4 regions of the Parashewanella sp. 2210YD4-3 genome follow, and region 2 is predicted to be linked to each of the others. Evidence: predicted binding sites of a transcription regulator. Region 2 holds the regulator's gene; each other region holds the start of a gene.
The links. The regulator LexA, encoded in region 2, represses DNA repair genes until DNA is damaged. The targets are predictions, from matches to a motif close to TACTGTATNNNNATACAGTA.
Positions count from the first base shown of each region.

Region 1: the regulator LexA is predicted to act here: its motif matches at 1,759-1,778, upstream of AC1EU0_RS12005 (DNA topoisomerase III).
Region 3: the regulator LexA is predicted to act here: its motif matches at 1,933-1,952, upstream of recA (recombinase RecA).
Region 4: the regulator LexA is predicted to act here: its motif matches at 1,922-1,941, upstream of AC1EU0_RS06775 (LexA family protein).

Region 1 is NZ_JBWQOG010000007.1:110,683-113,898, reverse strand. It holds gene AC1EU0_RS12005 (DNA topoisomerase III) at 1-1,748, opposite strand, end outside; gene AC1EU0_RS12000 (class I SAM-dependent methyltransferase) at 1,941-2,786, shown strand; gene cysK (cysteine synthase A) at 2,975-3,216, shown strand, end outside.
Region 2 is NZ_JBWQOG010000017.1:33,293-36,508, reverse strand. It holds gene AC1EU0_RS18640 (hypothetical protein) at 1-208, opposite strand, end outside; gene AC1EU0_RS18635 (hypothetical protein) at 356-730, opposite strand; gene lexA (transcriptional repressor LexA) at 972-1,589, shown strand; gene AC1EU0_RS18625 (cell division inhibitor SulA) at 1,586-2,059, shown strand; partial or broken gene coxB (cytochrome c oxidase subunit II) at 2,672-3,216, shown strand, end outside.
Region 3 is NZ_JBWQOG010000004.1:84,649-87,864, reverse strand. It holds gene mutS (DNA mismatch repair protein MutS) at 1-1,826, opposite strand, end outside; gene recA (recombinase RecA) at 2,008-3,066, shown strand; gene AC1EU0_RS07540 (regulatory protein RecX) at 3,071-3,216, shown strand, end outside.
Region 4 is NZ_JBWQOG010000003.1:338,733-341,948, forward strand. It holds gene AC1EU0_RS06765 (serine hydrolase domain-containing protein) at 1-149, shown strand, start outside; gene AC1EU0_RS06770 (Y-family DNA polymerase) at 248-1,504, opposite strand; gene AC1EU0_RS06775 (LexA family protein) at 1,492-1,911, opposite strand; gene AC1EU0_RS06780 (AAA domain-containing protein) at 2,126-3,216, shown strand, end outside.

The sequences.
Region 1 (3,216 bases), on a different contig from region 2:
AAACTTGACTCCCATAGCGCTGTCATATCTGGTTGACTGACATTATCAGGCAAACTTTTTATCAAACCTACTCCTGCTTCGGTGGCAAGAATGGTTTTTCCCTGTCTTTTCAAAAAACCACGCTTAAACAACAATTCGATAATACCTGCACGTGTTGCTTCGGTTCCTAAGCCATCGGTTTCTTTTAGCACTTTTTTAATTTCAGGATCTTGAACAAAACGATTGATCCCCGTCATAGCCGATAATAACGTTGCATCGGTAAAGTGTTTAGGTGGCTGGGTTTGCTTCTCAAGTAACTCACCGTGTGTGCAAGTTAATTTCTGACCCAAAGTAAGAGGCGGTAGTAGCTGGGCTTCAGTCCTATCTTGTGAATTCTCTTTGGTTGATGACTTAAATAAACTTTTCCAACCTAAGGATTGTTCAGTTTTACTTTTACAACTGAATTTACCACCAGCAATAGTCACTTCGACTTGGGTTTCTTGATATAAATACGCAGGATAAAATTGTGCCAAATATTGCCTTGCTACTTGCTGATATACTTTGCTTTCATTTGCTGACAATTTAGCTAAATCAACTCGTTTTTCTGTTGGAACAATAGCGTGGTGAGCATCCACTTTACTGTCATTCCACACTTTTGATTTTAGGCTTGTATTAGGCTGAGGAATATTCGAGACAAGCTCTGAAGCATTAGCTATAACCGCTGCTACAACTTTTGGCGCAAGTTGTAATTGCTCTTTGGGAAGATAACGGCTGTCTGATCTTGGGTACGTAATGAGTTTGTGCTTTTCATATAAGCTCTGACAGATAGACAATACGTCCTGTGCCGACATTGCAAACCGTTTAGCGCAATCAATTTGCAAACTGGATAAGTTATATGTCAAAGGCGGATTTTGTTTTTTGTCTTTTGTTTCCAGTTTGGTAATTTCTGCTGCTTGGTTACCTATACGGTTCACAACATTTTCAGCTAATCCTTTAACCAACACTCTACCTTCTTCATCCATATAAGGCTGACAAGCTTCACTGGGTTGCCACTTAGCTACAAACCCTTCACTTTTATCTGTCAATAAGTGCGCCAAAACTTCATAAAATGGCTTTGATTGAAACTGCTGAATTTGCTCATCACGTCTGACGACTAACCCAAGTAATGGCGTTTGAACTCGACCTACAGATAGTACCCCGTCATAACCCACTTTTTTTCCTTGTATGGTATACGCACGAGTCAAATTAATACCGAAAAGCCAATCAGCTCTACTTCTTGCTAAAGCTGAAGTTGCTAATGGAATGAACTCACGATTACTTCTTAAGTTATTTAAGGCACGTTTAACAGCGGCGGGATTTAAGTCACTAATCAATAAACGCTGAACTTGATTGAGTTTATTTCCTTTGACCCCTAAATGAGAAATAACTTCATCAACCAATAACTGGCCTTCACGATCTGGATCTCCAGCGTTAACAATTTGAACAGACTGCTTTACCAACTTTCTGAGAACTGTGAGTTGCTTTCGGGTCTTAGGCTTGGGCTTGAGTTGCCATTTTTTAGGAATGATTGGTAAATGTTCTAATTTCCAACTTTTATACTTTTCATCGTAAGCATCTGGCTCAGCTGTTTCAAGTAAATGACCAATACACCAAGAAACACAGTCACCATTAGCCAATTCAATATAGCCATCATGTTTTTTATGTGGTTTGGGTAACACATCGGCAATAGCTCTTCCCAAGCTAGGTTTCTCTGCGATATAAAGGATCATCAACGACAATTACTGGATAAATTTACAGTAACTATAAATTTTCCAGAATTGATATGCAACTTTCAGCATTTAGACCGTAACTCGCCATATCGTACATCGTCATAAATTGTAATAATAAAAGATTAAAAATTAGTCGCTTAAGCTTAAGGTTTGAGTTATAACAAAGATGATCATGAGTAAAAGGAAACAATAATGAAATCACAATCAACTCTTGCACTGGTGATACTGACAGGAATGTTAGGACTAAGCGGAGTCTCGGCTACAGCTTATGGGTACGATAATCATGAGCAAGCTAAACAAGCCCCTACGACACTGCAATATGATTATCAGTACCGAACAGCTAAAGAAAAAGCACGAGATAAATATCGTCACCCTAAAGCAACATTAGATTTTTTTGGTATTAAACCAACGGATACTGTTGTCGAGATTTGGCCCGGTGGTGGCTGGTATTCAAATATTCTTGCGCCAGCACTTAAAGGCTCAGGTGAGTTTATTGCCGCTCACTTTCCATCTGATTCAGCGGTGAAATACTATAGAACGTCTCGCGCGAAATACGACGTAAAGTTTAAGGATCACCCAGAACGATATGGTCAGATTAGCGTCACAAGCTTTATGCCTCCGGCCCACCCTGTTATGGCACCTGCAGAGACAGCTGATGTGGTACTAACCTTCCGTAACGTGCATAACTGGATTGCGAATAATAACGAAATTGAGGTTTTCAAAGCAGCCTATAACGCTTTGAAACCAGGTGGAACTTTTGGTGTCGTTGAGCATCGCGCTAAACCTAATGCGACCCGGTTAGAAATGATTGAGTCTGGCTATGTTACTGAAAAATTCGTAAAAGAATTAGCACAAAAAACCGGATTCAAACTAATCGCTAGCAGTGAAGTCAATGCAAACCCAAAAGACACAAAAACTTATCCGTCAGGAGTTTGGACTCTTCCCCCAAGATTAAGGTTAGGCGATCAAAATAAAGACAAATACCTTGCTATCGGTGAAAGTGATCGAATGACACTAAAGTTTATTAAACCTAAATAACCAACTCCTGCAGCATAGCTCCGTATGCGCATTTATTTGTTAGGACACTACCCCTTTGTGGTAGTGTTTTTTATTATTAGCCAATCACTGTTAATAACTATTGGTTATATACAAGAAGAAATTATAACTTTTGAATTACATAAATTATTTCTAGTATTTATATTTCAAACACTGTTAACGGAATGATCATGGCTAATATATACGAAGATAACTCACAAACAGTAGGTAAAAGCCCACTGGTTCGCCTAAACCGAATTGGTAATGGCAACATTTTGGCAAAAATAGAATCTAGAAACCCAAGTTTTAGTGTTAAATGTCGTATTGGCGCAAACATGATTTGGGCTGCTGAGAAAAATGGAACATTAACCACTGAAAAAGAATTAATCGAACCAACTTCTGGCAACACAGGTATTGCTCTAGCCTATGTAGC
Region 2 (3,216 bases):
CTTTTATCCCTGTTACTCGAACATCAAAAATATCTGCAACGGTGTCTGGCGCATTGGGGATACAAGCATAGTGCTGACCTGAGATTGGCGTTAACTTCGCATTTGAATCAACATCTCGGGATTTTGCATGAGCCACACCACTTTTACTCATGGCTTGCGCATAACTTGGAGGAGGGTCACTTTGATTTTGAGATCTTATCGCTTCCATTGGCAATTCTATAAAAGTAAAAGTCTCATTATATAAATTAAAAGCTGAACACTGACTTAATTTAGGTAAACTCCCCAAAGGCAAATGTTAGAGGATAGTGCCAATTAGACCGTTGATTAACCCCAGTCAATCCAATGCGGTAACTTATTATTTTTCTTCACTCCCTTTTGCTTCTCGCCAGCAACAAAACAAGCAAAAGTAATCACAAGCTTTAGTTTCTAAGCAGGAACAAAGCAGCCAACATGGGCAACACATGTCTTTATCTCTTGTTATCTTATGTGGTTCAACACTCATAAATTTAGCAAGCAACATACGTAGCCTCATAGGCTCATGCTGAATAAGCTCTCTATGCTCATCAGGATCAATATAAGACTCCTTGATTTGAGAGAGAGACTCTGGATTACATTGATACTTCCGTTCACCATTAGATAAGCCCTGTGGCAGTGAAGCGCTACCGGCTACACCTACACTGCCATAACCAACTTGCTGTGGAGGAAAAATATCTGGATGTACTGCTGCCATTGGATGTGACTCGCTAAAATAAAACTCAGTATAAAATCCAATCACTTACTAAACGAGTGAATCATTGTTAATCTCTTGTCCTTCATTTTCTAACTGTGCCTTATAGCTGTAGGCTTTTATGGCGAAGTTTAATTTCAAACTTATGGCACTCAACAATTCAAGATAAATTTGGTTAACTCTTGCGCTATATAGATTACTGTATATAATACCAGTAACACTGTATGAACAAACAGGTATTGCGATGAGACCTCTAACGCCAAGACAAGCCGAAATTTTAGAATTGATCAAAAGCAATATTTCAGAAACGGGCATGCCTCCAACCCGCGCTGAAATTGCTCGTCGTTTAGGTTTTCGTAGCGCCAATGCTGCTGAAGAACACTTAAAAGCATTAGCCAAAAAAGGCTACATTGAGATCATGCCCGGTACCTCCCGTGGCATTCGTTTAACTCAAGAAGTGACAGCTCAAGAAACGGGTCTACCGTTAATTGGCCAAGTTGCCGCTGGCGCACCTATTCTCGCTCAAGAACATGTTGAACAACATTATCAAGTCGATGCTCACTTATTTAAGCCTTCCGCCGACTTTTTACTGCGTGTTCGTGGTGACAGTATGAAAAATATAGGCATCTTAGAAGGTGATTTGTTAGCGGTACATAAGCAGCAACAAGCCAATAATGGTCAAGTGGTGGTAGCACGGCTTGAAGACGAAGTCACCGTTAAACGTTTTGAGCAAAAAGGAAATGTGGTTTATCTACATGCTGAAAATGAAGACTACGCCCCAATTGAAGTCGATTTAAGCTACGAACAATGTGAAATTGAGGGGTTAGCTGTTGGTGTGATACGCAATGGAGAATGGTTATGAGTATGCAAACAATAGGAGCGCAACACCACCCAGGACTTTGGCAAAGTGACAATGTTTGGCAACCTCAAGCCATTAACACTGTGCAAACACAGTCTTATGGATTGACGGAACTGCAAACGCTAAGTCCACAGTTGGCTCAACTGAGCCATCAAGGGCGATGGATAGTATTAATCAATCCCCCAAGCAACAATTTCAAAACCATTTTGGCTAAAGCAGGAATTGCCATCGACAAAGTTTTGTTAGTCCACACTAAAGATGAAGTTGAAACTTTATGGGCAATGGAAAAAGCATTGACCTCTGGCACCAGCAGTGCCGCCATTTGCTGGACATCCAGCCTAGATATGAAAGACAAACGTCGCTTGCAATTAATCACTAAAAGCGCACGTGCGATGGGCATTATTTTTGAAACAGAAACTGAAGTCCCAACGACAACAATTAAAACATCATCTATAGCGGCTCACACTCACTAACTTTTCTGTAGTACTTGAGGCTCGCTTCAATTATTACGGCATCGGTCTGTAGTCAATGACCTTTGCCTAAGACATCACGTCTCTTTTTTATAATCTACCGATGAAGAGCTTTCATGGCTTCACTTCTCATCACCACTACAATTCGGTTTTTCACCTTTTGCCGTTCCCATTAAATAAAAATATCAAAAACCTTAACTTGATCAATCGGTAAGCACCAAGTATGGTAATCTCAATAATAAATTAACAATTTATTATCATGTGCAAAAAGTTTAATTAAAAGAAAGACATAAAAACCTAGCAAAATTCAATAAGGATGCTTTCCTTAAAGTAAGGCAGAAAACTCATTCTGCTGCATAGGTTGAAATGTCCCAGTGAAAAAGCTGTCGTACTATTTGATTCGCTGTTAAGCGCCAAAGTGGAAACACAAAAGCCGTATAAAGTAGCATTACCATTGTCGTACCGTAACAGACACGCCATACCGTCTCACCTCGGAGTTATTGGAACTTAAACCACTACGCTCTTAGATATCAACAAGCTTTTGGGAACCGGAGAGTTCGCATAGGGCTAAGGGATACTGTGTAACTCTTCTTTGTTTAACAAAGGAGACGTCAAGTGAAGCGAGTGTTGTATTGTTTATTGGCCGCACTAATGGTGCCGCCTGTTTGGGCCGAATCGATGCGCCTAAACATGACTCAGGGCGTGACGGGGATAAGCCAAGAAGTTTATCACCTGCACATGACTATTTTTTACATCTGCTGTGTTATTGGGGTGATTGTCTTTGGTGTGATGCTCTACGCCATGATCAAACATCGTAAATCTAAGGGCGCCGTTGCGGCCAATTTTCATGAAAGCACCAAAGTCGAAATCTTATGGACCATTATTCCATTTGTGATTTTGATTGCTATGGCCATTCCTGCAACCAAAACCTTATTGGCGATGGAAGATTCAAGTAATTCTGATCTCACCATTAAGATCACCGGTTCACAATGGAAGTGGCATTACGATTATTTTGATAAAGGCGTAGGCTTTTACAGTGTCCTTGCCACTCCAAGAGATCAAATCGAAAACAAGCAAGCCAAGCAAGAACACTACTTACTTGAAGTCGACAAGCCATTAGTTCTCCCCACCGACCGTAAAATTCGTTTTTTAATGACCTC
Region 3 (3,216 bases), on a different contig from region 2:
TGGTTGTTCAGTTCTACAGGGTTGGCAATAAAAGGCACATCACTAACATGCTCAACGACTGGGTGACGTCCTGCATCAATATGAATGCCTGTAATACTTGTTAGCTCAGGGCAAGCGTAGTTTTGCATTTCAGCGCGCTCTGCAAAGCAGCTTAATACATCCAATTCGGCAGCCGATTTAGCAAACTGTTGCAGTGGTGCCAGTTGGGGCATCAATAAATCAAATAATTGTTCCCATAACTGTTTTTCAAGCGCTAGCGCTTTCCCTTGGCTAGATAACACTTTTTCTTCGTGCTCTTTTAGCTCTGGAGTAATGTATCTTTCAGTATTCTTAAGCGTTTGGCGGCGCTGATAAGACAGCGGAACATTTGTGGACTGCGCTTTACTCACTTCAATGTAGTAACCATGCACGCGGTTATAGCCAACTTTTAGGGTTGGAATACCGGTTTGCTCGCGCTCACGCAGTTCCATTTGTTCCAAGTAACTGGTTGCGCCATCACTTAAGTGACGCCATTCATCGAGTTCTGCGTTGTAGCCTTCTTTGATCACGCCACCGTCACGGATCAGCATAGGAGGGTTATCGACAATGGCATTTTGTAATAATGCTAACTCAGCAGGGAACTCACCTAATAGTCGAGTTAATTGCTGTAGATGCGATGACTCTGCATCTGACATTAAGCTTTGGACTTCCGGTAGAACCTCAAGAGCTTGACGCAGTCGTGCAAAATCTCTTGGTCTTGCGGTGCGAAGTGCCAATCTTGCGATGATACGTTCTACATCGCCTAACCCTTTCAAAAAATCGTGTAGCTCATCATATAAATTAGCATCGATAAGTTCAGATACCGCTTGGTGACGAGCTTGAATGTGACCATGATTGGTTAATGGCTGGTGGATCCAGCGTTGGAGCATACGACTGCCCATTGGGGTTGCCGTGCTATCCAATACTGATGCTAAAGTATTATCAAAACCACCTGAAAGGTTTTGGGTCAATTCTAAGTTTTTACGAGTAGCAGCATCCAGTACGATTGTATCGTTTTGATTAAAGCGAGTAATGGCGTTGATGTGGGGCAGTGCAGTACGTTGAGTATCTTTCACATATTGCATCAAACAACCCGCGGCTTGCAATGATAGTCGAGCATCACCAATGCCAAAACCACGCAGATCTTTAGTGCCAAATTGCTCAAGCAGCATTTTCATGCCTGTATCGTAGTCAAATTCCCATTCTGGGCGACGACGGCTACCTTTAATTGAGCCGATTAACGTCAGTTCTGAGAAGTCTTCGCTATACAGTAATTCAGCAGGATTAGTACGTTGTAGTTCTGCTTCTAACGCTTCTAATGAAGTGAGTTCACTTACTACAAAGCGCCCTGAAGCTACATCTAATGTCGCGTAACCGAATAGGTTTTGTCGACCATAAACCGCGGCTAATAAATTATCTTTATGTTCTTGCAGTAACGCTTCGTCAGTTAATGTGCCCGGAGTGATGAGACGAACTACTTTACGCTCAACAGGACCTTTTGAAGTTGCAGGATCGCCGACTTGTTCGCAGATTGCTGCGGATTCGCCTAATTGAACCAGTTTTGCTAAATAGCCTTCAACAGAATGATAGGGGATACCTGCCATTGGAATTGGGTTCCCACCACTTTTACCACGGGCGGTAAGCGAGATACCCAGTAATTCGGCAGCTCGTTTGGCGTCATCATAAAAGAGTTCGTAAAAATCACCCATACGATAAAACAGCAACATATCTGCATGTTGAGCTTTCATCGTAAGATACTGACGCATCATTGGTGTGTGGCTGTCTAAGTTTGCTAATTCGGCATTCATTCGGCGTTAAAGATCCATATCGAATTTTTTATCATTCTTGGTATCTTAACAATCTTTGGATAGGGTTTCAGAATGAGTTGATAAAATTTTTATCAATAACACTTGATACTGTATGATTGTACAGTATACTAACTGACATTAAATCGACTTTAGTTTTAAGTATCCACGAGAGGGAACAGCAATGGCAGCAGATGCAAATAAAGAAAAAGCACTGGGCGCAGTATTGGGACAAATTGAAAAGCAATTTGGTAAAGGTTCTATCATGCGTTTGGGCGAAGACCGCTCAATGGATGTAGAAACCATTTCAACTGGTTCGCTGTCATTGGATGCTGCACTGGGTGCAGGTGGTTTACCAATGGGACGTATTGTTGAAATCTACGGTCCTGAATCTTCTGGTAAAACAACTCTAACACTTGAAGTGATTGCAGCCGCTCAAAAACAAGGTAAAACTTGTGCCTTTATCGATGCTGAGCACGCACTTGATCCTGTATACGCTAAGAACCTCGGCGTGGATATTGATAACCTACTTTGTTCTCAACCTGATACTGGTGAGCAAGCACTAGAAATTTGTGATGCATTAACTCGCTCTGGTGCAGTAGACGTCATCATTGTTGACTCGGTAGCGGCTCTTACTCCAAAAGCTGAAATCGAAGGTGAAATTGGTGATTCACACATGGGTCTAGCGGCTCGTATGATGAGCCAAGCGATGCGTAAGCTTGCTGGTAATCTAAAACAATCAAACACGCTACTTATCTTTATTAACCAAATCCGTATGAAGATTGGTGTGATGTTTGGTAACCCAGAAACCACAACTGGTGGTAACGCACTTAAATTCTACGCTTCTGTTCGTTTAGATATTCGTCGTACAGGTGCGATTAAAGAAGGCGACCAAGTAGTAGGTAATGAAACCCGCGTTAAAGTGGTTAAAAACAAGATTGCCGCACCATTTAAGCAAGCTGAGTTCCAAATCCTTTACGGTCAAGGCATTAACAGCAATGGCGAATTAGTTGACTTAGGTGTTCAAAATAAGATCATCGAAAAAGCCGGTGCTTGGTATAGTTATAAAGGCGACAAGATTGGACAAGGTCGTGCGAATGCTGGCAAGTATATGATTGAAAATCCAGCCGTCGCTCAAGAGATTGAACAGCAACTTCGCTCACTTCTTCTTGGTAAAGCAGAAGCAACTAAAGCTGCTGAAGGTGAAGAAAACGTTGATTTAGAAACTGGCGAAGTATTCTAAACCCGTGTCTAACACCCCAACTGCAAAATCTTACGCGGTCAGCTTATTAGCTGGCCGTGATTATTCCCGCAAACTCATCCACGATAAACTCGTCAAAAAAGACTACGCACTTGCTGACATCGAGATTGCACTTGATGAATGTGAGGCCAG
Region 4 (3,216 bases), on a different contig from region 2:
ATGCAGGATCATTTAAAGGCGTTAAAGCTTTGCTGATCGCATATCCTGATACTCAGCGTGGGATCATTATTCTAACGAACGCAGATGAAGTACCCAGATGGGATATTGCCGCACAAATAAACAGAATCTTAGACAATGATTCGAATTAACTTGATAAATTATTTATGGCAAATCTAGAGTGCGCTCTCAATTAAGCTGCAAATAAACTATGTAAAGTCAATTAGGTGTAATAAGCAACAAGAAATGCTCAACACCGTATGGCAGGTATGTTTTTCCAATCGGTTGTGTATTGCGGTGTTAAGAAGGCTCGGCGCATGCCCCATTTAACTTCTGTGCCCTGCGCTGAAACGAAAACGGTATCTCGACCATATCTGTGGTTCAATTTATCGATGGTTTGCATCAACTCTGGTTTACTCATTGGTTTATCAAACATATCGAGTTGCTGATGCTTTGCGTCAGTTAGATCTAATAACCCTACACCGACTTTGTAATAACGAACGCCCATCACAAATAGCTCATTAACCACTTCTGAAACGCCTTTACTTAACTCTAAAGTGCAGTTGGTTGGTCTTGCAAACTTCACCAATCTTTTAAAGTATCTTTGATTATCATCATGGGGGGAGCTGTGAACAAAAACTAATACGTGCGTACACGCTGAGTTTTGTTTACGAGCTTTGGCAGCAGCAATCCCAATGTGCTTACACAAGGCTTGTTGTAACTCATTTTCTATTGTTATCCGGTTGCCCATACTTCGGGTAGAAAATATTTGCTTCATATCAGCTCTAACTTCATCCCACGTTTTACATGCAATGCCATTCAGTTCATTAATTGTGCGCTCAACTTCAACGTTGAACTGCTTTCTTGCTAACTTAGGAGGCATACGAGCTAACTCATAAGCGGTATGGATTTTCATCAGATGCAATTTTGCAGAAAGCTTTCTTCCTATGCCCCATATTTCTTCAACAGGCGTATTCATCAATATTTCAGCAGTTTTATTGGCTGAGTCGAGGACACAAACGCCTTGATAGTCTCTTTCATTTTTGGCTGTATGATTAGCTAACTTGGCAAGCGTCAAGGTTTCCCCAACACCAACGCACACAGGTAAACGAGTTTCTTTCCATACCGTTTTTCTGATTAATTGACCGTGTGAAACTAAATCAGGAATAGTCTTATCAATATTTTTGAAAGATAGAAACGTCTCATCTATCGAATATACATGTTGTTCTGGTGCAAACTGACCTATCACTTGCATCAATTTTGCTGACAGGTCTGCATACAACTCATAGTTTGATGAGCAGACTATAACGCCCTTTTGCTCACACAAATGCCGAGCTTGAAAGTATGGAATGAATTTTTTGATCCCAGCTTCTTTTGCTCTGCGGTTTGCAGCAACAATACAACCATCATTGTTACTCAATACAATAATCGGTTTGTCTCGCCAATCAGGACGAAACACCGCTTCTGCAGAACAATAAAAGCTATTAGCATCAACTAATGCAAACACTGCATTCTCTGGATCAGATTGCTAGGACGATGACAGCGAATTGAACGCACAACTACACCTTCAATACTAAATACATCATATTGATTAATAGGAACAGCTTGGTACTTTTCATTTGCCGAAAGTAGTTGCCTTCTTATTGGGTCAATGATCTTACATACAAATTCGCCGTTTAGATTAGCAACAATCACATCCATTTCTTGAAGCGTGACATGTCGATCAACAATCAAAATATCATTATCAAAAATACCAACACCTTGCATACTGTCACCCATTGCCTGACCAATGAAGGTTGCGCTTGGATGCTCAATCAATAACTGATCCAAACTTAATGCAAGCTGTGAATATTCTGCTGCTGGAGACTCAAAACCTGAGATCCCTGCTTGGGCAAAAAGTGGAATTACTCTCATATTTACGTAATACTGTTTATTTACACAGTATGTATTGGCAATAATAATCACACTTAGTAAATTCAACATTGTAAAAACTTGATAATGCTTGAGTATTAGTTTGCAATAAGTTTTTTTTGTTATAAATTTGTTGGCTACATTTGGGAAGCTGTGAAAATAAAAAAGCAGAGCTTAGTTAGCCACTAAAACTAAAGCTGTATGTTAGGGTGTATTTTTGAACATTAAAAAATTACTTAAGTTTTACAAGGACTGCTTTAATGAAGATAGTGCTGATTTAAACCTCTGGAACCTAAATAAACTTAAAAGTGAAGATCGCTTCATGCTAACTGGTCACGATGAGCTGCTATCTAACACCGTCCTTAGACTACCTATTCCTAGTGATTTTGCGACTCCCCTTTCAAAACGTGTAGAAATCTATGCAAGAGAAAGAGTTTTACTCTATGTTAATTTTATCGTTTCAGGAAACTTAGAAATTAACGGTGAGAAAAAGAATGTTTTTTCTCCATTAATTTACACTGAAGCTGATTTAGAAAATGATAAAGGAGACTTTTACTTTAGCTCTGCGAGTCAAAAACATGTAGCTAACGAGCCTTTGATCAAATTGCTCATGCCAGAAGAGTACAACTACAAGCTTAATGAAGAAGAAATAACATTACCTGCTTATTGGACGTCATTTTTCAAGAATAGCCAGTTAGATATTGATGCTCTACAGTTATTGAATTTCCCTCGATTACAATCAGCAAAAGATCTAGATAAAAACGATAAAGGACTTAAGGTTTTACCTGCTTCAATGCTTATTTTTGTTGAGCGCTCTATAGCAAGTAGAGGTATTCTCCATGAATTGGAGGCTATGGTTAATGCAGATAAGTGGTCTACTCCTATAAATGATTTATTCAAGGGGGAATGCACTACAAGTTATAAGAATTCACTCAAGTATGATTATTTACCCGGACTATTATCTACTCCTCAAAAATCAATAATAGAGAGTGCGGCAAGCTTCGGAGTAAGTTGTGTTTCTGGACCACCCGGTACAGGAAAGAGCTATACAATTGCTGCAACCGCTGCTGAAAACATGGCTAGAGGAAAGACAGTTCTTATCGTTGCAGCAAATGATACTGCCTTAAATGTCATTGCAGCTAAACTAGAAGAAAACTTTCATTTAAATGACATTGCTATCAGAGCGGGACAAAACCAATATCTAAAGCAACTTAAAAGTTATCTGAATGATTTACTATCAGGTAATTTTGATAACTTATTGCGACCAGAAGTTATTAGCCATGAACCTGAATTGCAGGATCTTAATGG